One region of the Ruminococcus sp. Marseille-P328 genome, then DNA from elsewhere that is predicted to be linked to it. Evidence: predicted binding sites of a transcription regulator. Region 1 holds the regulator's gene; each other region holds the start of a gene.

The links. The regulator HrcA, encoded in region 1, represses chaperone genes, less so after heat shock. The targets are predictions, from matches to a motif close to TGTTAGCACTCNNNNNNNNNGAGTGCTAACA.
Region 2: ACESTK_RS09100 (Hsp20/alpha crystallin family protein) is a predicted target of HrcA. The motif match lies at 2,197-2,227, and genes of this name have one in related genera.
Region 3: htpG (molecular chaperone HtpG) is a predicted target of HrcA. The motif match lies at 2,242-2,272, and genes of this name have one in related genera.

What each region holds. Positions count from the first base shown of each region.
Region 1 is NZ_CAXUBQ010000009.1:56,088-63,553, forward strand. It holds gene dnaJ (molecular chaperone DnaJ) at 1-465, opposite strand, end outside; gene dnaK (molecular chaperone DnaK) at 620-2,503, opposite strand; gene grpE (nucleotide exchange factor GrpE) at 2,619-3,281, opposite strand; gene hrcA (heat-inducible transcriptional repressor HrcA) at 3,298-4,338, opposite strand; gene ACESTK_RS08230 (TIGR00730 family Rossman fold protein) at 4,783-5,325, opposite strand; gene ACESTK_RS08235 (chromate transporter) at 5,418-5,987, opposite strand; gene ACESTK_RS08240 (chromate transporter) at 5,984-6,559, opposite strand; gene uvrB (excinuclease ABC subunit UvrB) at 6,809-7,466, shown strand, end outside.
Region 2 is NZ_CAXUBQ010000010.1:118,076-125,541, reverse strand. It holds gene ACESTK_RS09120 (GTP pyrophosphokinase family protein) at 1-467, opposite strand, end outside; gene bsh (choloylglycine hydrolase) at 506-1,483, opposite strand; gene ACESTK_RS09110 (hypothetical protein) at 1,618-1,890, opposite strand; gene ACESTK_RS09105 (S24 family peptidase) at 1,849-2,070, shown strand; gene ACESTK_RS09100 (Hsp20/alpha crystallin family protein) at 2,365-2,820, shown strand; gene ACESTK_RS09095 (Hsp20/alpha crystallin family protein) at 2,957-3,409, shown strand; gene ACESTK_RS09090 (helix-turn-helix domain-containing protein) at 4,195-4,536, shown strand; gene ACESTK_RS09085 (phosphoadenosine phosphosulfate reductase family protein) at 4,763-5,791, opposite strand; gene ACESTK_RS09080 (hypothetical protein) at 5,846-6,067, opposite strand; gene ACESTK_RS09075 (helix-turn-helix domain-containing protein) at 6,344-6,526, opposite strand; gene ACESTK_RS09070 (sigma factor-like helix-turn-helix DNA-binding protein) at 6,529-6,960, opposite strand; gene ACESTK_RS09065 (hypothetical protein) at 7,353-7,466, opposite strand, start outside.
Region 3 is NZ_CAXUBQ010000016.1:342-7,807, reverse strand. It holds gene ACESTK_RS12145 (hypothetical protein) at 1-2,001, shown strand, start outside; gene htpG (molecular chaperone HtpG) at 2,345-4,411, shown strand; gene ACESTK_RS12135 (sporulation initiation factor Spo0A C-terminal domain-containing protein) at 4,679-5,068, shown strand; gene ACESTK_RS12130 (DUF5721 family protein) at 5,074-5,577, opposite strand; gene ACESTK_RS12125 (DegV family protein) at 5,771-6,610, shown strand; gene ACESTK_RS12120 (DUF6783 domain-containing protein) at 6,594-6,710, opposite strand; gene ACESTK_RS12115 (hypothetical protein) at 6,782-7,039, shown strand; gene ACESTK_RS12110 (cold-shock protein) at 7,333-7,466, opposite strand, start outside.

The DNA.
Region 1 (7,466 bases):
AGTACATTCATCTTTCAGAGTAATCTCAAGTTCTTTCTCACAGCCAAATACAGCATCCTCAAAGGTGATATTCACGCGTGCACGCAGGTTTGCACCCTTCATAGGTCCATTATTGGCACGTCTGCGGCTTCCGCCGCCTCCAAACAGATCTCCGAAAATATCTCCGAAGATATCACCCATGTCTGCGCCGGAGAAATCAAAGCCGCCGAAACCGCCTGCTCCGCCACCGCCGCCGTTTTCAAAAGCGGCATGACCAAACTGATCATACTGTCTTCTCTTGTCCGGGTCACTTAAGACGCTGTAAGCCTCTGTTGCCTCTTTGAATTTCGCTTCAGCTTCCTTATCTCCCGGATTTACGTCGGGATGATACTTCTTGGCAAGCTGACGATATGCTTTTTTTAATGTAGCGTCATCGGCGCTCTTATCAACGCCTAAGACTTCATAGTAATCTCTTTTATCAGCCATGATTTCTTTCTTTTCCTAACTTTTTGTATTTGGTTATCTTATGGAAGACGCCAGCGGCGCATTTCTGTAATATGTCTTTCACCACCACTGCCCGGTCATGAATCATGACCGGGCTGTAGTTTCATGTTCCGAAATATTGGAACTTATTATTCAATTAAACCTCTTTGTAGTCAGCATCTACAACATCATCGCCGTAACCAGCCTCGTTACCGCCCTGGGAAGCTCCTCCCATGTCCGGTCCAGGGCCTGCCTGACCAGCACCACCCTGTGGGTTCTGTGCTTCATACATCTTTGCGAAAAGCTTCTGAGCACTTTCCATCATCTTCTCCTGAGCAGCTTTGATCTCAGCGACCTGAGCATCTCCGATCTCATCTGTATTTGCATATTTAGCAAGGATATCTTTTAATGCATTTAAGTCAGCCTCTACGGAAGCTTTGTCATTTGCATCCAGTTTATCGCCTGCTTTTTTCAGTGCATTCTCAACCTGGAATACCATGGAGTCTGCATTGTTCTTTGTATCAATTGCCTCTTTACGTTTCTTATCCTGAGCTTCGAACTCAGCAGCTTCTTTAACAGCCTTGTCAATATCAGACTCGGACATGTTAGAACCAGCTGTGATTGTAATGTGCTGCTCTTTACCTGTTCCAAGATCCTTAGCAGATACATTTACGATACCGTTGGCATCAATATCGAATGTAACCTCGATCTGCGGAACACCACGACGTGCTGGCGGGATTCCATCCAGACGGAACTGTCCAAGGGACTTGTTGTCTTTCGCGAACTGACGCTCACCCTGTAATACATTGATATCTACAGCGGTCTGATTATCAGCTGCTGTGGAGAAAATCTGGCTCTTCTTGGTCGGGATTGTTGTATTTCTCTCGATCAGACGTGTTGCAATACCACCCATTGTCTCGATGGACAGGGAAAGTGGAGTAACATCAAGAAGAAGGATGTCACCTGCACCAGCCTCACCGGAAAGCTTACCACCCTGGATAGAAGCACCAAGTGCAACACACTCATCTGGGTTCAAGGCCTTGCTTGGCTCTTTGCCAGTTAACTGTCTTACTTTATCCTGTACAGCCGGGATACGTGTAGATCCACCAACCAGAAGCACCTGTCCAAGATCAGAAGCAGTAAGACCTGCATCAGAAAGTGCACGGCGAACCGGCTCTGCTGTTTTCTCAACAAGATCGTGTGTAAGTTCGTCAAATTTAGCTCTTGTAAGGTTCATATCAAAATGCTTCGGTCCTTCAGCTGTTGCTGTGATGAATGGCAGGTTGATATTGGTTGTTGTTGCGGAAGAAAGCTCTTTCTTAGCTTTCTCAGCAGCTTCTTTCAGTCTCTGAAGAGCCATCTTATCGTTGCTTAAGTCAACGCCCTCTGTTCTCTTGAACTCAGAAAGCATATAGTCTGTAATTCTCTGGTCAAAGTCATCACCACCAAGACGGTTGTTACCAGCTGTTGCCAGAACTTCGATAACTCCATCACCAATCTCAATAATGGAAACATCGAATGTACCACCACCAAGATCATAAACCATGATCTTCTGCTCTTTCTCATTGTCAAGACCATATGCAAGAGCTGCTGCTGTAGGCTCGTTGATAATACGTTTTACATCAAGGCCTGCAATCTTACCAGCATCCTTGGTTGCCTGACGCTGAGCATCATTGAAATATGCCGGAACAGTGATAACTGCTTCTGTAACAGACTCTCCAAGGTATCCTTCAGCGTCTTTTTTCAGTTTCTGAAGAATCATAGCGGAAATTTCCTGTGGGGAATATTTCTTATCATCAATTGTTACACGGTAATCTGTACCCATCTCTCTCTTGATGGAAGAGATTGTTTTCTCTGCGTTTGTTACTGCCTGGCGTTTTGCAGGCTCACCTACCAGACGCTCACCTGTCTTTGTGAATGCTACAACAGATGGTGTTGTTCTGGATCCTTCTGTATTTGCGATAACGGTTGGCTGTCCACCTTCCATAACAGCTACACAGCTGTTTGTTGTACCTAAATCAATACCAATGATTTTTCCCATGATAATTTTCCTCCTGTTTAAAAATTCATGGTTGCTGTCCATTACACGAACAGTAACATTTATACTTTGTTTTTAGAAAATGTCGATGAAGTTTAATTCTCCAAGCTGCTTTCTGTTAATTAGCAACTTTTACCATACTGTGTCTTACAACGAAATCCTTGTAAGTATATCCCTTCTGGAATTCCTCTACGACGATGTTCTCGCCAACGGATTCGTCCTCCACATGCATCACTGCATTATGCAGATTCGGATCAAATTCCTTACCTACAGCCTCGATTGGCTTCACACCCATCTCATCAAAAGCTGTCATCATCTGCCTGTAGATCATCTTCATGCCTTCTGCAAATGAATCATCCTCCGGTGCCTGTGCAAGACCTCTTTCGAAGTTATCCACGATCGGAAGCATTTTTTCAACGATGTCCCTGGCGCCGATGATGTACATGCTGGATTTCTCCTTCTCCGTTCTTTTACGGTAGTTATCGAATTCAGCCATGCTGCGCTTCAGTCTGTCTGTAAGCTCCTCGACCTGCTGTTCAAATTTATCTTTCTCTTTTTTCTTCTTACCGAAGAAAGAAGTTTTTGTCTTGGTTTCCGGTTCCTTCTGAGATTCGGTTCCCTGATCTGACTGCTCAGTTTCTTCTGTCTGTGCAGGTTCCTCGGAAGTCTCCTCTTCTGCTGTCTGGGCTGTATCTGCTGCCTCTTCTTCGCTTCCGTCTGTTACCGGAATGTCAACTGCTTCTTCCTGTACTTCGGCTTCTTTATTCATTTCTTCTGACACGCTTTCAACCGCCTTTCTAGGTTTTCTTATTTACCATTTCGTCAAGCTGGACTTTTAATTTCTTTAAGCTGTCCACTACATTCTCGTAATCCATTCGCTTGGGACCGATGATTCCAATAGTTCCACGCATTCCATCTCCCAGCTCATAAGTAGCTGTGACCACACTGCAGTCTTTCATGGTACGTACCGGAACTTCATCCCCGATGTATATCTGAACTCCTGTGTTCTCCGAGTCTCCCATTTCCTCACGGACCATATCCGCAAGTTCCTGCTTATCCTCGAAAGTAGAAATCAGCTCACTGGCTCTGGATGTATCTGCAAGCTCTGGATACTTAAATATGTTGGTCGCTCCCGACGTATATACTTTCATATCTTCTTCGTCCACGTGAATTGTAGCTGCAACTGCGTCCAGCACATCTGCAACCACACCACTGTGGCTACCCGCCTGTTCTTTTAATCTGGCAATCATGCCCAGATTAATATCCTGGATGGGTACGCCGTTCAGGTTCGTGTTAAGAAGAAGATTCAACTTCAGGATCGTCTGATCATCCATCTCCTCATCAATATTAATGATCTGGTTCCGAATGACATTACCCTCACATACAACTACGGCAATCAGCTGCCGCTCATTGACTCGTGAAAGCTGAATGAACTTCAGGGTGCTTCCCTTATACTGGGGAACCGCAACCATAGCCGCATAATTGGTATCCGTGGCAAGAACCTTCGCCACCTGCCTGAGCACCTTATCCATCTTATCTGATTTCTCAATCATCAGATCACGGATTTCTGCGATCTCGGCTTCCTTCTCCCTGGTAAGCTCATCTACATAAAGGCGATAGCCTTTATCTGATGGAATTCTTCCGGCTGAGGTGTGGGGCTGTACGATGTAGCCCATATCCGTCAGGTCGGACATCTCATTTCGGATAGTAGCAGAGCTGACATTCAGATCCGGATACTTGGAAATAGTTCTGGAGCCTACAGGCTCGCCTGTTTCCATATAAGTTTTGATGATTGCTTTCAGTATTTTCCGTTTGCGCTCATCTAATACTTCATCCATGAAATATCTGCTCCTTCCTGAAAAGCAGACGGTCAAACCTGATTCTGATTTCCGTCTGGCTTCTTCGAATTCCTTTTGTTAGCACTCATTATTTAGGAGTGCTAACATCTATGTTCTTAAGATACACCTCAGTATTCCTTTTGTCAATATTTTTTACAAATTTTTTTCATCTTTTTTGATAGTTTTTACCCTATACTTTACCATTCTGGCTAAATTCTCCTTACTGCAATACTTTTTTTGGACAGCAAGGATACTATCAGGTATCTGCCAACGCAGTCTTATGTTTGCTGCCGCATAAATGAAAAAGATGCCTTGAGAAAATTTTCCCTGGCATCTTCTTTCCTATATAGGAATACCGCCCATAGGCGACATGTCCGTTTTGTAACTGTTCAGCACCTTCACAGTTATATGTTTCGCAAAACAGCCCCTGCTGAATAGCAGCCTCTATTTTTTATAATTTTCCAGATAGTCAAGAACTGCTGTCGGCTCATCCAGAAAGACTACCAGATCCAGCACGGAAAAATCCATGAATTTCTCTTCTGCTGTGTACTCCAGCAATGCTTTCATCTTGTCATAATATCCGTCAATGTTATACAGCACAATTGGGCGGTCAATACGTTTCAGGCTTTTCAAGGTAAAAATCTCAAAAAATTCCTCGTAGGTACCAATTCCGCCAGGTGCTACGATCGTAGCATCTGATTTTTCTTCCAGAAGTTTTTTGCGCTCTCTCATATTCTCTGTGAAAATAAATTCCGTGCATTTCTCATACAGAACTCCAGGCTGGTCAAAAAATCGGGGAGCAATTCCAAGTATGTAACCATTTTCTGCTGCCACGCCTCTGGCTGCTGCTCCCATCATTCCGGTAGCCCCGCCGCCAAACACCAGACCGTGACCTCTTTTTCCCATTGCTCTTCCAAGCTCTTCTGTTTTTTCATAATAAATGTTTTTAAGCAGTGCACTTGAAGCGCCATATACACATATGTTCAATCTGTTATCCCCCTTATTTTTTCTTCTAAACACAGGTGCAGCCTACCTGCGGCAGCACCATATACGAAAGTCAGCTGGCATATCTTTTCCAGTCAGCTTCCGGCAGCCGCGCAAAACACCATATTTGCCACACCGCACAAAACCATCACCAGAATAGGATTCATTTTAAATTTTCTTAAAAGCACCAGTGCGGCAGTAAAGAACACCACCATTCGAATGCATATGTTTTCCCGAAACAGTTCCACTGCACCATTTATAAAAAAAGATGATACTAAAATGGTAACTCCTGCCTTGGCGATCATGGCCACAACCGCCGGGCGAAGGGATGTAAGAGTTCCCTGGAGAAGGGACATTTTCCGGTATTTCGTGTAAATATATGCCAGCAGGGTTACAATTATACAGGAGGGTAAAATACAGCCAAGAGTAGCCACCACTGCGCCGCCAGGACCCGCAATCCTGGTTCCTACAAAGGTTGCAGAATTTACTGCAATAGGGCCAGGAGTCATCTCTGCAATGGTCACAAGATTCGAAAAAGTTTCCATGGAAAGCCAGCCATGCATAGTCACTACCTGTTCCTGTATAAGAGGCATTGCTGCATATCCGCCCCCAAAGCTTAATGCACCGATCTGAAGGAAGCTGAAAAAGAGCTGAAGATAAATCATTTTTTGCTGCCCTCCTTCACAAGTGTACGCGCAAATCCAAATACAGCCACAATAAGTATTATATAAATAATGTTTACCTTCAGAAAATAGCTTACACAAAAACTGATGACCATAATAACCACATTTACCCAGTCTTTTGACTTCGCCACGTTTTTTCCCATGTCGTATACCACGGAAATGATCACAGCACCTACGCCGGCAGTCATACCTTTCAAAAGAGCTGCTATGTAATAATTAGAGCAGAATGCATCATAAAACAAGGAAATCAGAGACAGGATCACCATTGGCGGAATAATAGCCCCCAGAACCGACAGCAGCATTCCCGGTATTCCCCCAAGCTTGTATCCCACCACAATTGCTCCGTTTACTGCAATTGCTCCTGGAGATGACTGTGCGATTGCCACCAGATCCAGCATTTCTTCCTCATCGATCCAGTGATATTGATCCACAAATTTCTCTTTCAATAAAGTAACGATCACATATCCGCCGCCAAAAGTAAACGTACTAAGATATAACGAGGCAAAAAAAAGCTTCCTCAGCACATATCTTTTATTCTTTTGTTTTTCTTCCATTTCCGGCACTCCTAATAATTCTGCATGATTTCTGCGCATCGCGAAGCGTGTTACTGGTCAGGTCGTGAACAATCACGCTTTTCTTTTTTAAGATAACGCACTATAGGTATGTCTGTCAATTAAAGTTTTGGAATGCTTCTGCATTTCAGAGGGCAGAACAAATATTCGATTCTGCTGTACTTTTATAAAAAAGGATGCTATACTGAAAACAGTTAAAGCGTGTTTGATTTTATAAAAGAAAGGACTCATATGGATCATTTTGAATTACATTCCGAGTATAAACCAACCGGCGACCAGCCACAGGCTATTGAGAAACTGGTAAAGGGATTTAAAGAGGGAAATCAGTTTGAGACGCTGCTTGGTGTCACCGGCTCTGGTAAAACTTTTACTATGGCAAACGTTATTCAGGCGCTGAATAAGCCTACTCTGATCCTGGCCCATAATAAAACTCTGGCAGCACAGTTATACGGTGAGTTTAAGGAATTCTTCCCGGAGAATGCGGTGGAGTATTTTGTCTCCTATTACGATTATTACCAGCCAGAAGCATATGTGCCTTCTTCTGACACTTATATTGCCAAGGACTCTGCGATCAATGATGAAATTGACAAGCTCCGTCTTTCTGCCACTGCCGCCATGTCAGAGCGAAAAGATGTTATTATCATCTCTTCTGTGTCCTGTATCTATGGATTGGGTTCTCCTCAGGAATTTCAGGACATGATGATTTCCCTGCGTCCTGGCATGACTAAGGATCGTGATGAGGTTATCCGGGAGCTGATCGACATTCAGTACACCCGAAATGAAATGGACTTCCACCGAAGTACCTTCCGCGTTCGTGGCGACACTCTGGAGATTTTTCCGGCTAACAGCTCAGATACCGCTGTCAGAGTGGAGTTTTTCGGAGATGAGA
Region 2 (7,466 bases), on a different contig from region 1:
TTACCCTTAGCAAAAAATACTGGTATTTCAACAATCATATGATAGCTTCGATAACCATTCGATTTTGGATTTTTTATATAATCTTTTATTTCAATAACTTTAATATCATCCTGTTGGGTAATCAAATCTGATATCATATAAATATCGTCAATAAACGCACAAACTATTCGAACGCCTGCTACATCATTGAGATATGTCTGTATATTTTCTGTTGTAAATTCATATCCCATCTTCTGCAGTTTATTGTAAATACTATTGGGCTTCTTAATTCTTGTTTTTATAAAAGAAATAGGATTTCGATTGTTCTCAGCTGAAAATTCATCATCCAAAACCTCAAGTTTAGTTTGTATCTCCCGAATAGCACAACGATACATCATCATTAAATTATAAAATTTCGTAGCATTATTTAAAAACTGTAGTGATTCCGGACTGTTCATCCTGAGTTTTTTTACTTCATCTTTTGTCATGGAACTTTCCTTTCTACCTCATCCCTGATTTCAAAACATTATTTATTTTGATAGTTGATTCGTTCTCCTTGAATTACTGGATAACAAATCATTTTATCACTATCCAGATTTTCTACATGCATATCTACTGCACTGATCTGATGGTTTTCATAAGTATTGTAATAATAAATACCTTTTGTAACATTACAACACGACGTATACAATGTGATTTCATATTTTCCATCCGCTACTTCGCAACATCCTCGTTGCTGATCCACAGATCCGAGAATGTGGAAGAATTGGCTAACGCTTTCTTCCTCTGATTCACCTGAAATTGCATTTACCTTTGTAAAAGCTACACGTACAAAGCGTGAGGAAGATGAGAGATCTCCCGGAAGACCTAATCCTCCCATACCTCTACTATATGCATCAAGAGCCAAATTTTCGCAGAAAGTATTTCTGGGCTGTTTAGGAGATAAATGCATATAATTATTTAGTTGAAACATCTGCTGTGGAAATGGCGGATTATTCGTAAGCACTCCTACTGGATTATCATAAATATGCAAACCATCTGACATAGATTCTACCGTAATTGACTCATTCTCATCAGAAATGATCCAGTGTAATTGTGCTAATGGCAATTGCTCGCTGAAAGGAGTATTAACAATATTAATTCGTTCAAGAAGCTCGCGAACTTCAACTAAAGAAGAACACTGACTTAAAATCCACGGAATAAATTCAAACTGTGCAATATTTTCCACATCTGGCTTAATCGCGGCATAAACAGCATTTCCGACAAAATTCAGTCCTGCCATTGCCACTCCTTTTTCATTCATAGCATCATAATACAAAGGATAATCCTCTGCAACATGAGCCATTCCAATAATTGCATAATGATTTTTCATATCGCCAACATGGCGAAAATTAAACGCATAATTACGTGGTGTAATTACTATCTGATCACCATAAGAGAATTCATAATCGAGGGTTCGTCCAAAGTAAAAATCTTTTGTTTTATAAGTTGCTGCTGTACACATGATCGTTTATCCTCCTAAATAGATTGAAATATGTCAATGAGTTTTTTTCTTGAACAATAGTATAGCACAATCTTTTATTTTGTTCCAACTTCATACATGATCATAACATGTAAACTTTAAACTATTTTCCTAGATTATTTCTCCATCAGTTTTTCAAACCAGGTATCCATAGCTAGGATGAATTGACCTACGTCTGGCAATTCTTGCAGCATTTCGTTTAGGGTTTTGTGCTTCACATATTTCTGCACATACACCCAAAAGACAACGCTACTGGCTTCTGATACAATGTCAGCTATGGTTTTGCGCATAAGCTCTTCAAATTCAGCAATTTCTTCTTTCGGAACAACATCATATGTGGTGACAGTATGGAGCCTCTCTATCTGGATGGACAGATCATCTGGATTCATAAACAAGAAACTCTTGAAGAAGGAGAAATCGGTGTCTTTTTCCTCGATGGTGATGCTTATGTAAAGAAATATCATCAATCTGATTCCGGTATCCAATTTATTTCTCTAAATAAAAAATATGCTCCTATCCAAGTCACTTCCGGCTCCACCTTAAAAACTTTTGGAAAAGTAGTTGGCTAATTTTAAAAGGCTGATGCATTAACAGTAAACTTGCAGGGCGTCTTTTTTCACCATTTTGCATGGCTTATAGCGTTCACAAAACACATTCACAAGTTTCACAAAATCATTCACAAAATCTTCACAAAAAATTAGCACTCACCTCTTGACAGTGCTAATAATGCGTGTTATATTACAGATAGAACAAAGGAAGAGAGATAAAAGAAAAGGTATTCCAGATGTTCGAAGAACTAGAAATGATAATACAGCAGACTGGATCGTGAAGATCTAGGGAGCTTTTGAAAGGAGATATGACTTATGTTAATGCCTAGTATTTTTGGAGAAAACTTATTTGATGATTTCTTTACACCATTCTATTATGATGACAAAGATGAGAAGAAAGCGGAAAAGAAGCTGTACGGAAGAAGAGCACAGAATCTCCTGAAGACAGATATTAAGGAAAAACCGGAAGGTTATGAACTGATTGTTGATGTTCCTGGCTTCAAGAAAGATGAAGTCAAAGTTGCATTGAAAGATGGTTACTTAACTGTCAGTGCAGCAAAAGGTCTGGATGAAGACGATGAAGATAAGAAGGGACACTACATCAGACGTGAACGTTACGCAGGAGCCTGCGAGCGAAGCTTTTATGTAGGCGAAGAAGTGACTCAGGAAGACATTAAAGGTGAATACAAACATGGTATCCTGAAACTGTTTGTTCCGAAGAAAGAAGCAAAACCAGTTTCCAATGATCCGAAATATATAACCATTGAATGATAATGATAACATCTGATTGATAAAAAGCTCGTGGTGTTGCCCGAAGATTTCGGGCAGTACCCTTTAAATATAATTGTAAGTAACAGTCGAAAGACTTGAATATAGATTTGTTTGTCATGAAAAGGAGATATGACTTATGTTAATGCCTAGTATTTTTGGAGAAAACTTATTTGATGATGATTGGATGAACTTCCCGTTTAACGATGAGTTTTGGGGCAAGAAGAATCCGCTTTATGGTAAACATGCGCAGAACATGATGAAAACGGATATCCGTGAAACAGACGGTAGCTATGAACTGGATGTCGATCTTCCGGGATTTAAGAAAGACGAGATTCAGGTACAGCTGAAAGATGGTTATCTGGTACTTTCTGCTGCAAAGGGACTGGATAAAGATGAAAAAGATAAAGAAGGTAATTATATCAGGCGTGAACGCTATGCGGGCAGCATGTGCCGAAGCTTTTATGTAGGCGATGCAGTAAGCGAAGAAGACATTCATGCAAAATATGAAGATGGTATTCTGAAACTGTCCGTGCCAAAGAAAGCACCTGAGAAAATAGAAAAAGATGGTTATATTGCCATTGAAGGTTAAGGAAATCTCCTTATAGTCGGGGCTGTCGCATCAATGATTAGGAAATCATAGGTGCGGCAGCATCTTTTTGCCGTTTTTAAGGCGAAATATTCTCTCCTTTCATTCTGTTTCTACAAGAAGGCGAACTTTAATAAACCTTTTCTGGAAAAAGGTTCGTTTTCAGGATTTACTTTTGACCTGTCAAAATCAGGCGGTTTGTTTGAGTGGAAATAAATGCCGCCCTGTCCTTCCTGCCTGAATCTTATAATGAAGCTTGTTTATGTTATACCCGATCGCCAGCAAGATACTCTGGGCGGTTACATTTGCTTTCCTTCGATATAAATATCGCCTGAATTCCATATACAAAAGTTCTTTTAATTCTATTACTATCTGTTCGTTCTCCATTTTCACCTAATCTCTTTACTCCAGTTTCAGCCTGCTCTTTGTTCTGTGTCTTCTGGGGAAGTACTTTGCCTCCCTTGGCTCCATAGAACAGCTCTGTGAGCGCTTCGGCATTTCACAAAACCTGTTTTACAAATGGCTTAAACTGTGGAACTCTCACAGACGGCGCTGGCTTGGTGTTCTGGATGACTCCGAGACTCAGCATAGTTACATTATAACATGTAACGGAGAGAAAGATGGTTGTCGTTAGCCATCTTTTTTTCTTTTTATGATAAAAATTTGGGGAGGGTGTGACTCGACATGAGTCACACCCTCCCTCTCTTAGAACTGTCTATTTGATATGCTCCCTTCTAGGTAGACAAGTGAAATAATAAAAACTTGTCACTTAGGAGGGAGCATATTTTATGTCTAAAAGAAAAGTATCTGTTGCGGATAAGATATATGCTGTAAATCTATATCTGGATGGAAAAGAAAGTCAACGGCGAATTGCCGATATGTTTGATGTAAGTCTCGCATCTGTCCAACAATGGATTCGAAACTATGAATCTATGGGAGCAAATGCATTCACATTGAAAGGGAATAAAAAATATTCCAAAGAATTGAAACAACAACAAGCAAAGTTATCTCTACTCCCGTTATCAAAGAATTGCCGCGCGCAGAGGTGGGAAAAGGGCTTTAATTGCAGTAGCCCATACCATGTTAATCGCGATCTATCATATACTAAAAGAGAAAGTTCCTTATCATGACCTTGGAGCGGACTACTACTCCGTTATCAATCAAGAAAAGATAATCAATAGGAATATTCGTACATTAGAAAAGTTAGGGGTAAATGTAATGATTCAGCCGAAATGAATCTCTTTAACTGTATAATTAAGAGAAGGAAATAAGCCCGCCAAAAGGCGAGCTTATTTAGAATACTTGTTTATAGGTTATCGCTGAACTACGTTTTCAGGACAGCCCCTCGATTTCATTCTAAGCAGCATTTTTTAAATCAAGGCTTAATTGTCCTGCCTGCTCCCATGTTTTTGTTGGTATTCCGCACGCATTCAACGCTTCTTCATACCGAACTCCATTATTAGTCAAATTCATACAGATCTTATAATGTTTAGGATGCGTTACAAGCATTCTTTGAAAACGGTTTGGTTCAGCCTCTAAGTGTGCGCCAAATCCGCAGAACATACATCCGGTTCTTTGTTCACCAGTCGTATAGTACTGTCCAAATTCATCCTGTAGGATATCCCCATATACCGAACTGATTTCAATATCTTTTTCAACAATGTATCGTAGTACATCAGCCCTCGTCCAAGAACCCAAAGGCTGACTTTTTATAAGAGCTCCACTATATACATTGCATCCTGTTTTCGAATACTGATGTTCTCTTCGAAAACTTTCATCCTGTGTAATTCCAATGTACGGCTTTCTTCCAGTCTCTTTTACATATCTGGTAAAAGGTTCCTTCTTAAGGATATCACAACACTTTGGACTTATATCGCACTGCATGCAAACAAGGAAACGCCATTTTTTAGGCAACATACCAAATTTCCCACGTTCATCCCCATATAAAAGGTAATTACGATAGCGATCACTTAGGTTACCATGACGAAGTTTACTGACTTTGCTTGCCGTTTCCTTTGAAGCAATCGGGAAACCATATTTATCCACAACTTCCGAAAAATAAGCTCGTTTTCCAGACTTCCACCTGGGATAAATCTCCACAAAGTTACCGCTTGCCCTACGTGCGTGCCGTACAATTTCTGGAAATTCCAGTCCTGTGTTAGAAAATACAGCCGGTATCTCATCTCCTAATACCATTCGTATCATATACAGCAGTGCCGTACTATCCAGGCCCCCAGAGTAACTAAGGTACACATCTCCATACCAGTTTTCATACCATTCTTGAATCCGTGTTTCCGCAAGCTTCACTTTCATTTCATAGGGCAGGTATTTCCGCTGACTAAATTGCCACTCATTTAATTTCAATTCATCCTGAAGAATGTACATTTATTCAGCTCCATTAACCTACGGATATTAAAAAAAATATCCGTAGGTTCGTCCTTATGCAGCCAGTGCTACAACACCAGTGCCCTCCTCATAGAAATTAATACAGTAGCAAACTGTATCTGTCTCAAACTTTACATACTCATCATTCTGCTCCAATACTCGCCTAATTTTTCCTGTTGAACGCCATAATCCATTCTGACAATAGTGAGCTTTCTGTCCTTCCTTCAATGGCTGCATCACGGATCCATATAATACTACCGTGGGCTTAAATTTCATTCGTTCTCCTCCTTTCTGAAAATTCTTCAACGAAGCCACCTCCTTTTTGCGCACAAAAAAAGCACAGAACAGACATTCATTTTTCAAATAAATCAATGTCTTTCTATGCTTTTATTTGTACATATGATTGGTTAAATTTTTTCTCCAGGCCATAAGCCTGAACAAAATATCTGTTTCTGAATCCAGAAACAAAAATGATTACATGTTCATAATATCTATATATAGCTATTTTGTCAACTGTATAATACAATATATTGCATTATTATATTTATTGGTTTAATATGGGAACTTCACAACACATATAATCAAACGGTATACAAACTCCTCATATAAATCTTGATCAAATTGACTATTTACGTTTGCGTATTTATATAATAGCGGATTATATAATTCTATTATCTGAACCATCGCGGTATCATCCATCGTTTTTGCTCTATTAAGAAGTTCCCTAAATCCCATATCTATTTTTCTCCTATGATTTTTCTTAGTTTTGTAAGTGTATTGAAATATATGTTTTTAGCTTGTAACTCACTTCTTCCTACCAGTTTCCCAATTTCACGAAAAGTTTTCTTTCCAATACATCGCAATACTAATATTTCAATCTGAAGGGTATTTAAAGCAGAAATAGCAGAATAAAGCGTGGGATCATCAATACTATTTAATACGTCTCTCGCATGAAATTCTTCACCATCTTTGATTTTATAATCAATACAGACATTCTCTAACATGCGTTCTGCTGCCTTATCCTCAATAGAATCAACTTCATCCAAAGATGTCTCTGTTTTGATTATTTTATTCAGCTCTATCAGGTATTCTTTTTTCGCGTTCAATATTGAAACTTTTAAATACGCTCCAAACTTTCTCTTTAGTTCTTTATCCATTTTATTTGGCATTATTGCCCCCCTAATTTGTAATCCTGTAAAACTTCTCCAGTTGGCGGAGCTCTTTGCAATTTGTCATAATAACAACCACTTTTACAATTAACAAAACAGACTACTGAAATAACTTTCCAGTAGTCCGCACAAACCAGGTAATGTTGAGTATCCTTCTGCTTTTTATGAATTTTCTGTTCCTCCTGCCTGATCGATCCATGCCACAATGGAGTTAACCGCAAACATTTACATGGAACCAGGAATTATATTTTCTTTTACATTCTATATATAATACGATTCAAATAATTTTTGGCATCATTTCTTCATAGAATTTTCACAATTTTTGTATAATTAATTTATGCAATTTAACACATTCTTGATTTCTTCCACAACCTAACCAAACACCAAAGATACTATTTTCTTAGAAAATCATCCAGTTCTGAATCATAGGCCTTGACTTCTTCCATTGAAAGAGTATCTACTTTTTCAAATGCCCTATCAATCTGCTCGGAGCTCATATCGTCTTC
Region 3 (7,466 bases), on a different contig from region 1:
GAGAACACACAGCCGGCTCAGGATGTAGCAGAAGATACACAAACCGAGGAAGTAATTGACATTGGTGCTGATGAACCAACTGATTCTTCCGCTGATGTTATGCAGCCGGCAGATGGACAGGACACAGAGAATTCTGCTGACAATTCCCAGTCTGAGATCACTACAGATGACAGTGTGATTAACATTGGAACAGAAGGCTATCTGGAAGTTCCTGAGAATGGACAGGCTGAGGCTGCAAATCAGGGAGCATCAGCTGAATCCCCTGCCAAGCAGGAACCTGTGTATACAGCAGAAATTGTTACAGAAAATACTGCAGAAGATGGTACTGCAGTACTTGATTTTGGAACCGTAAATGCAGGCTTCACACAGGAAAATGCAAACTCTTCCATGACTAAGAATGTAACTGTTAAGAATACTGGCAACAGCACTCTTAATTTCAAAGAAATCAGTCCGGAACATTTTATGGTGAAGGATCTGGGTTCTCTTGAGGCTGGAGAATCAGTTGATGCATGGGTTATGCCAAGAGAAGGTACAGCTGTTGGAGAATACAGTGATACGATCACTTATGAAACAGAGGAAGGTGTAAAGGTTTCCTTTATTGCAAAGCTTACAGTAGCTGAGCAGAAGCAGGATGATACGAATACAGATCAGCAGCCAGCAGAGAAACCAGCTACACCGGAAACCACCCCGGAAGTGACACCAGAGGTAACTCCAGAAGTGACACCAGAAGTCACCCCAGAGGTAACTCCAGAAGTGACACCAGAAGTCACCCCAGAGGTAACTCCAGAAGTCACCCCAGAGGTAACTCCAGAAGTGACACCAGAAGTCACCCCAGAGGTAACTCCGGAAGTAACACCAGAAGTCACCCCGGAAGTGACTCCGGAGATTACTCCAGCTCCTTCATTTACTACCGACATTTCCGAAGTGAAATTCGACAGTAAAGAAGCTGGTTACAAAGAAGCACCGGCTGCAGTTACAATCAATGTATCCAATACTGGAAATGTGAAATTAACCGGTATTGCTGTAAGTGTAAGCGGAAACGAATTTACAGTAAGTGCTCCGTCTGCTTCAGAATTAGAGGCAAATGCAAACCAGTCTGTATCCTTTACTGTTGCACCGGCAGTTGGATTGGCAGCAGGAACCTATACACAGACTGTTTCCATTAAGACAGATCAGACAGATTACCTGAATATTCCAGTAAGCTTTACAGTAACAGAAGCTGCTGCCAAGCTTACAGCTGTAGGCAAAGTATCTGATATCAGTCTGGCAAACGGGGTTGAGAAGTCAGCAGCTGGACTGCAGCTTCCATCTACTGTTAAGATTACTACAAACAAGGGCGATATGAATGCCTCTGTAAAATGGGATGTAAAGGGCAGTGCATATAATCAGAACAGTACAGAAGCACAGAAGTTCTCTGTGAAAGGTACTGCTGCTCTTCCAGACGGTGTTACAAATCCGGATAACCTGAGCCTTGTAGTATCTGTTAATGTCACTGTAAGCCGTGGACCGATTGTATCTGATGCAGGGAATAACAGTATCACAGGAATCAGCTCCGATGGAAACTATACTACAGAGACCAAGATTACTTTCACTGCAGTTGGCGCAGGTATGGATATTGAAAATCCGATTAAGGGAGATGTAAGATATCAGCCGCTGAACTGGGAGGTTCTTGAGGCAAGAAGCTGGGACGGCGCACCATATTCTGCAACTTTCCGCATGGGCAAGAATGGAAATTATACTTTGACTGTCACATATAATCAGCAGCAGTTTGATGGAAGCAACTGGGTAAACACTGGAACACAGGATACCAAGCAGGTTAATTTCACTGTAAATGCTGCACCGAATCAGACTCTGACACCGGCTGCAGACAAAACAGATGCAAATCAGAAGAATGCAGTAAAGACCGGGGATAATACTCCAATCCTCCCATTTGTAATTATTCTGATTGTTGCGATTGTCTTAATTGCAGGAATTCTTGTTTACCGCAATAAGAAAAAATAATAGTGGATTCTCAAATAAACAGTAATTGTGAATGAGAGCAGAACGAATGAGGGAGACCAGAAATGGTCTCCCTTCTTTTAATAATAATTACTAGGTTACTGTTCACTCCGTGACCAGTAACACGCTTCGCGATGCACAGAAATCATGCATTCGCATGATTTCGCGCTGAGATTCTCGGGTTTTCTGTGAACTTTGTTCACAAAAAACACCTCGCGGAATGTTACCAGTGAACAGTAATATTACTAGCACTCAATTAAAATGAGTGCTAAATTTTCCTTGACTTTTAGTCAGTTTGGTATTACTATAGTTTGTATAATTAAGAAGACAAAGGAGAGTGAGCTGCATGGCTGAGAAGCATGGTAGTTTATCAATTAACAGTGAAAATATTTTTCCAATTATAAAGAAATGGTTATATTCTGATCACGACATTTTTGCAAGAGAGTTAATCTCCAATGGTTGTGATGCAATTACGAAGCTTAAGAAACTTGATGTTATGGGTGAATACACACTTCCGGATGATTACAAAGCTGAAGTACAAGTTATTGTGAATCCGGAAGAGAAGACTTTGAAGTTTATTGATACAGGTCTTGGTATGACGGCCGATGAAGTGGAAGAGTATATTACACAGATTGCTTTTTCAGGAGCTACTGAGTTTCTTTCCAAATATAAAGATAAGACCACGGATGATCAGATCATCGGTCATTTTGGACTTGGCTTTTATTCAGCATTTATGGTAGCAGATGAAGTTCATATTGATACTCTTTCTTATAAAGAGGGCGCTGCTCCAGTACATTGGACCTGTGATGGTGGTACAGAGTATGATATGCAGGAAGGCAATAAGACTACAGTTGGTACTGAAATTACTCTGTTTTTAAATGATGAGAGTACAGAGTTTTCCAACGAATATCGTATGAGAGAGATTATTGAGAAATATTGTTCTTTCATGCCGGTAAATATCTATCTGTCTAAGGAAAATGCACCGCAGGAGTATGAGACCATTGATGAGGCTGAGCTTCGTGATGATGATGTAATTGTAGAGCGTATCCACGAGGATGCTAAGACTGAGGAGAAAGAGAATGACAAAGGTGAGAAAGAAGTCGTAGAAGTATCTCCTGCAAAAGATAAAGTAAAAATCAATAAACGTCCGGTATCTTTAAGTGATCCGGAGCCATTGTGGATGAAACATCCAAACAGTTGTACAGATGAGGAATATAAAGAGTTTTACCGTAAAGTCTTTATGGATTATAAGGAGCCTTTGTTCTGGATTCATTTGAACATGGACTATCCGTTTAACCTGAAAGGTATTCTGTACTTCCCGAAGATCAATACAGAATATGATTCCATTGAAGGTACGATCAAACTGTACAATAACCAGGTATTTATCGCAGATAACATCAAGGAAGTAATTCCAGAATTTCTGCTTCTTCTGAAAGGTGTAATTGATTGTCCGGATCTTCCACTGAATGTATCCAGATCCGCACTGCAGAACGATGGCTTCGTGAAGAAGATTTCCGAGTATATTACAAAGAAAGTAGCGGACAAGCTTACCGGAATGTGTAAAACAGACCGTGAGTCCTACGAGAAATACTGGGATGATATCAGTCCATTTATCAAATATGGCTGCATTAAGGACAGCAAGTTCTCAGATAAGATGAATGATTATATCCTCTTCAAGAACATTGATGGCAAATATCTGACTCTGAAAGATTGCATCGAAGAGAACAGGAAACCAGAAGATGAGACTAAGACAGAAGAGACTGTTGAATCCACAGAAGAGAAGAAAGAGGACGGCGCGAAAGACGAGAAAGAGCCTGAGAAGACTACTATCTTCTATGTAACAGATGAGGTTCAGCAGAGTCAGTATATTAACATGTTCCGTGAGGCAAAGAAGGATGCTGTTATTCTGAAACACAATATTGACAGCGCTTTTATTTCCCATCTGGAGCAGAAGGATCAGACTATCCAGTTTAAGAGAATTGATGCAGATCTTACAGAAGAACTGCGTGGAGCGGAAGCTGCTGACGAGGAGACTTCCAAGACTCTTACAGAAGTATTCAGAGATGCATTGAAGAATGACAAACTGGAAGTGAAGGTTGAGAATCTGAAAAATGAAAAAGTTGCTGCTATGATGACCCTTTCTGAAGAGAGCCGTCGTATGCAGGATATGATGAAGATGTATAATATGTACGGCATGGATCCATCTATGTTTGGTGGTCAGGAAACTCTGGTTCTGAATGCGAAACATCCGTTGGTTCAGTTTGTAGCAGACAACAAGGATTCTGATAAGACCCCGGTTATTTGCGAGGAACTGTATGATCTTGCCATGCTGAGCCATAAACAGCTTTCACCGGAAGAGATGACCAGATTTGTTCAGAGAAGCAATGAAATTCTGCTTATGCTGACAAAATAAGTTATGACAAAAAGGGACAGACGCTTAAATGAGTATTGCATTTAGGACGCCTGTCCTTTTTATATGAAAAATTGGAAAAGTTTATCCTGTTATTCTGTTTTTCTATAGAATTTTATCTCGAAATCTCTAAAAAATATTACAATTTTCTTAATTTTTGTCTCAAAATGCTAAAAAAGGCAAATTTAACTCGTATTATATGTAGAGGCAAATCAAGGGCTGACTGCAGATGCAGAATCAGAAGTATAACTTATTGTGGGAGGGACAAAAATGAGAGAGGTATACGGCACGATACGCAAACTTGGTGCGACATCGAAATATAAAGGATATTATTTTGTGGCGGAAGCCATACGCATGACAATGGAATTTCAGGAAAGACCAATGAAGATTACAAAAGATATTTATCCAAGGCTTGCAAAGAAATTTAAATCCAAGCCATCTAATATTGAGCATGATATTCGTACAATTGTAAATGTATGTTGGGAAAATCATCGGGAAAGACTGGAAGAGATTGCCGGATATCCTCTGGAATACAGACCTACCAACAGTGAATTTATAGATATGATCGCCTTTTATCTGGGAGATGAAAAAGAAAGCAAGGTTCCAGACGTGGAATGCCAGAATAACTCTATTGGAAAATTAATGGAGAACCTATTCTGACAGGATTAAACTTCTTCTACAGATAATCCGCTGCGATGAAAAAAATCCATCACATATTGCTCCCAAAGGTGGTCCAGTTCTTTACCGGGAAGAAAGGTTTTCATAGATGTTCCGGTAATACAAAACAAGGTCTTATTTTTATATTGGAGATTCAAATACAGGCCTGTTATCAGTTCGGGAGAAATTGAAAATGCAGAACTCTGCAATAATGCAGCGGTCTTGTTCGGAGAAAACTGAAGCACGATTTTGAAAGAAAGAGGCGCTTTTTTTCCGCGGATAACAGAATAACAAAATGGTTTTACTTCTTTCCAGAGAGAGAATGTACGGTGGCTGGAAGCTAAAAATTCCTGCTCATCATTATCGAAAAAATCAGTTTGGAGTTTGCCGTCAATGGAAAAAACATTGCTGGTAATGATCTCTGCCTGGTTTAGCCAGAAGAGATCGAAGGTATCTCCAAGAAAAAGCTTATTGGTAAAATTCTTCTGGTCAGTGATTTTTAAAGCGAGCATAGGGACCTCCTTTCTAAAGGGCATGTCGCCTGTCGACGACATCAATATATGAAAATCAGTTGCTGATGAACAATAACCATTATAAAGCAATTTGGGGGAAAATGGAAGAAAAAACTCTTTTCAAACACATAGTAATGTGTTAATATAGATGTGGTATTTAAAACTACATATTACGGAAAAGAGGACGATATAATTGAGTTATAAAATTGTGATAGATAGCTGTGGAGAACTTCTGGAGCAGTGGAAACAGGATGAAAGATTTGCTTCCGTACCGCTTACACTGACTGTTGGAAGTGAGAATATAATAGATGATGAGACATTTAACCAGGCAGATTTTTTACAGAAAGTTGCCGCCTGCCCGGAATGTCCGAAATCAGCCTGCCCGTCGCCTGAGAGCTACAGAAAGGCATTTGACTGCGAAGCTGAACATATATATTGCGTTACTCTTTCCTCTGAACTCAGTGGTTCCTATAACAGTGCAGTGCTTGGAGCAAGTCTTCTTCATGAGGAGAAAAAAGGCGTTCAGATTCATGTTTTCAATTCCTGTTCTGCTTCTATCGGGCAGACTTTGATTGCAATGAAAATTGCACAGTGCGAAGATGCCGGCCTTCCGTTTGAGGATGTTGTCAGCGTTGTGAATAAATATATTGAAGAACAGCACACTTTTTTTGTGCTGGAGAATCTGGAAACCTTACGTAAAAATGGCCGCCTCAGCCGTGTGAAAGCGCTTGTGGCAACAGCCCTTAAGATCAAACCGATCATGGGATCTACTCCGGAGGGGACGATCTGCCAGCTGGATCAGGCACGAGGCATGAATAAGGCGCTTGTGAAAATGGTGGATAAAATTGTGGAAGTGACAGAAAACAGTGAGAACAAAATTCTTGCCATTTCCCACTGCAACAGCCCGAAGAAAGCAAATATGCTTAAAGAAGCCATCCAGGAGAAGATGAAGCTGGCTGATATTGTGGTTCTTGACACAGCCGGTGTCAGCAGTATGTATGCAAATGATGGAGGAATTATTGTAGCTGTCTGATGTTAGAGTCTGTTTGAAAAATCATTCCCGCAATCTGCACGCCCCACTTTGCGGTATATTTTGTCCGCGCGAGGCGTTTTTGTGAACTGTAAGTGAACATACTTCCATTTTGTTGGGAAATATGATATACTCATCTAAGTTGATATTTTATCCCAAAGGAGACGTGCGGCTATGAGTCAGAAGAAAGTAGATGCCTATAAAGCAGAAAAAGCAAACCGTGAGAAAATTATGAAAAAGGAGAAGTTGATCCTTACTATTGAGAAGCTGGCAGCGCTTGTTGCGTGTATGGTTGCTGTATGCTGGATTGGTTATTCTGTTTACGGAAAGGTTACAGAAGGTCAGGAGACTGTGACGACAGAGACTGTTATGGATACTTCTGCACTGGATTCTTATCTGAATGGACTTAGTGCAGATTCAGAGGCGGAATAAGTATGAAATATAAGAAAATATAAGAAAAAACTGCCTGAGGTAGCTTAAAACGATGGGGATGGATTTCGAATCTGTCTCCATTTTGTTTATATAATAACAATAAAAAGAATCCTGTCTACAGGACTCTCCGCCTACGGTGGGGCGTCTTGGGCGATATTTACCCTTCCGCTGCAGTGTAATCCTGCCAGATAGGGATTTTTTTATAATAGGAAATTCTGAGGAGATTTCTTATTACATAAAAAATTCCCCTCGGATATGATTCCGAGGGGAAATTTCTGCTTCAGTTGCTTCAATTATAACTTAGTAACGTTAGCAGCCTGCATTCCGCGAGCGCCTTCTGTTAAGTCATATGTTACAGCCTGGCCTTCTTCAAGAGATTTGAAGCCTTCACCATTGATTGCAGAAAAATGTACGAATACATCAGCTC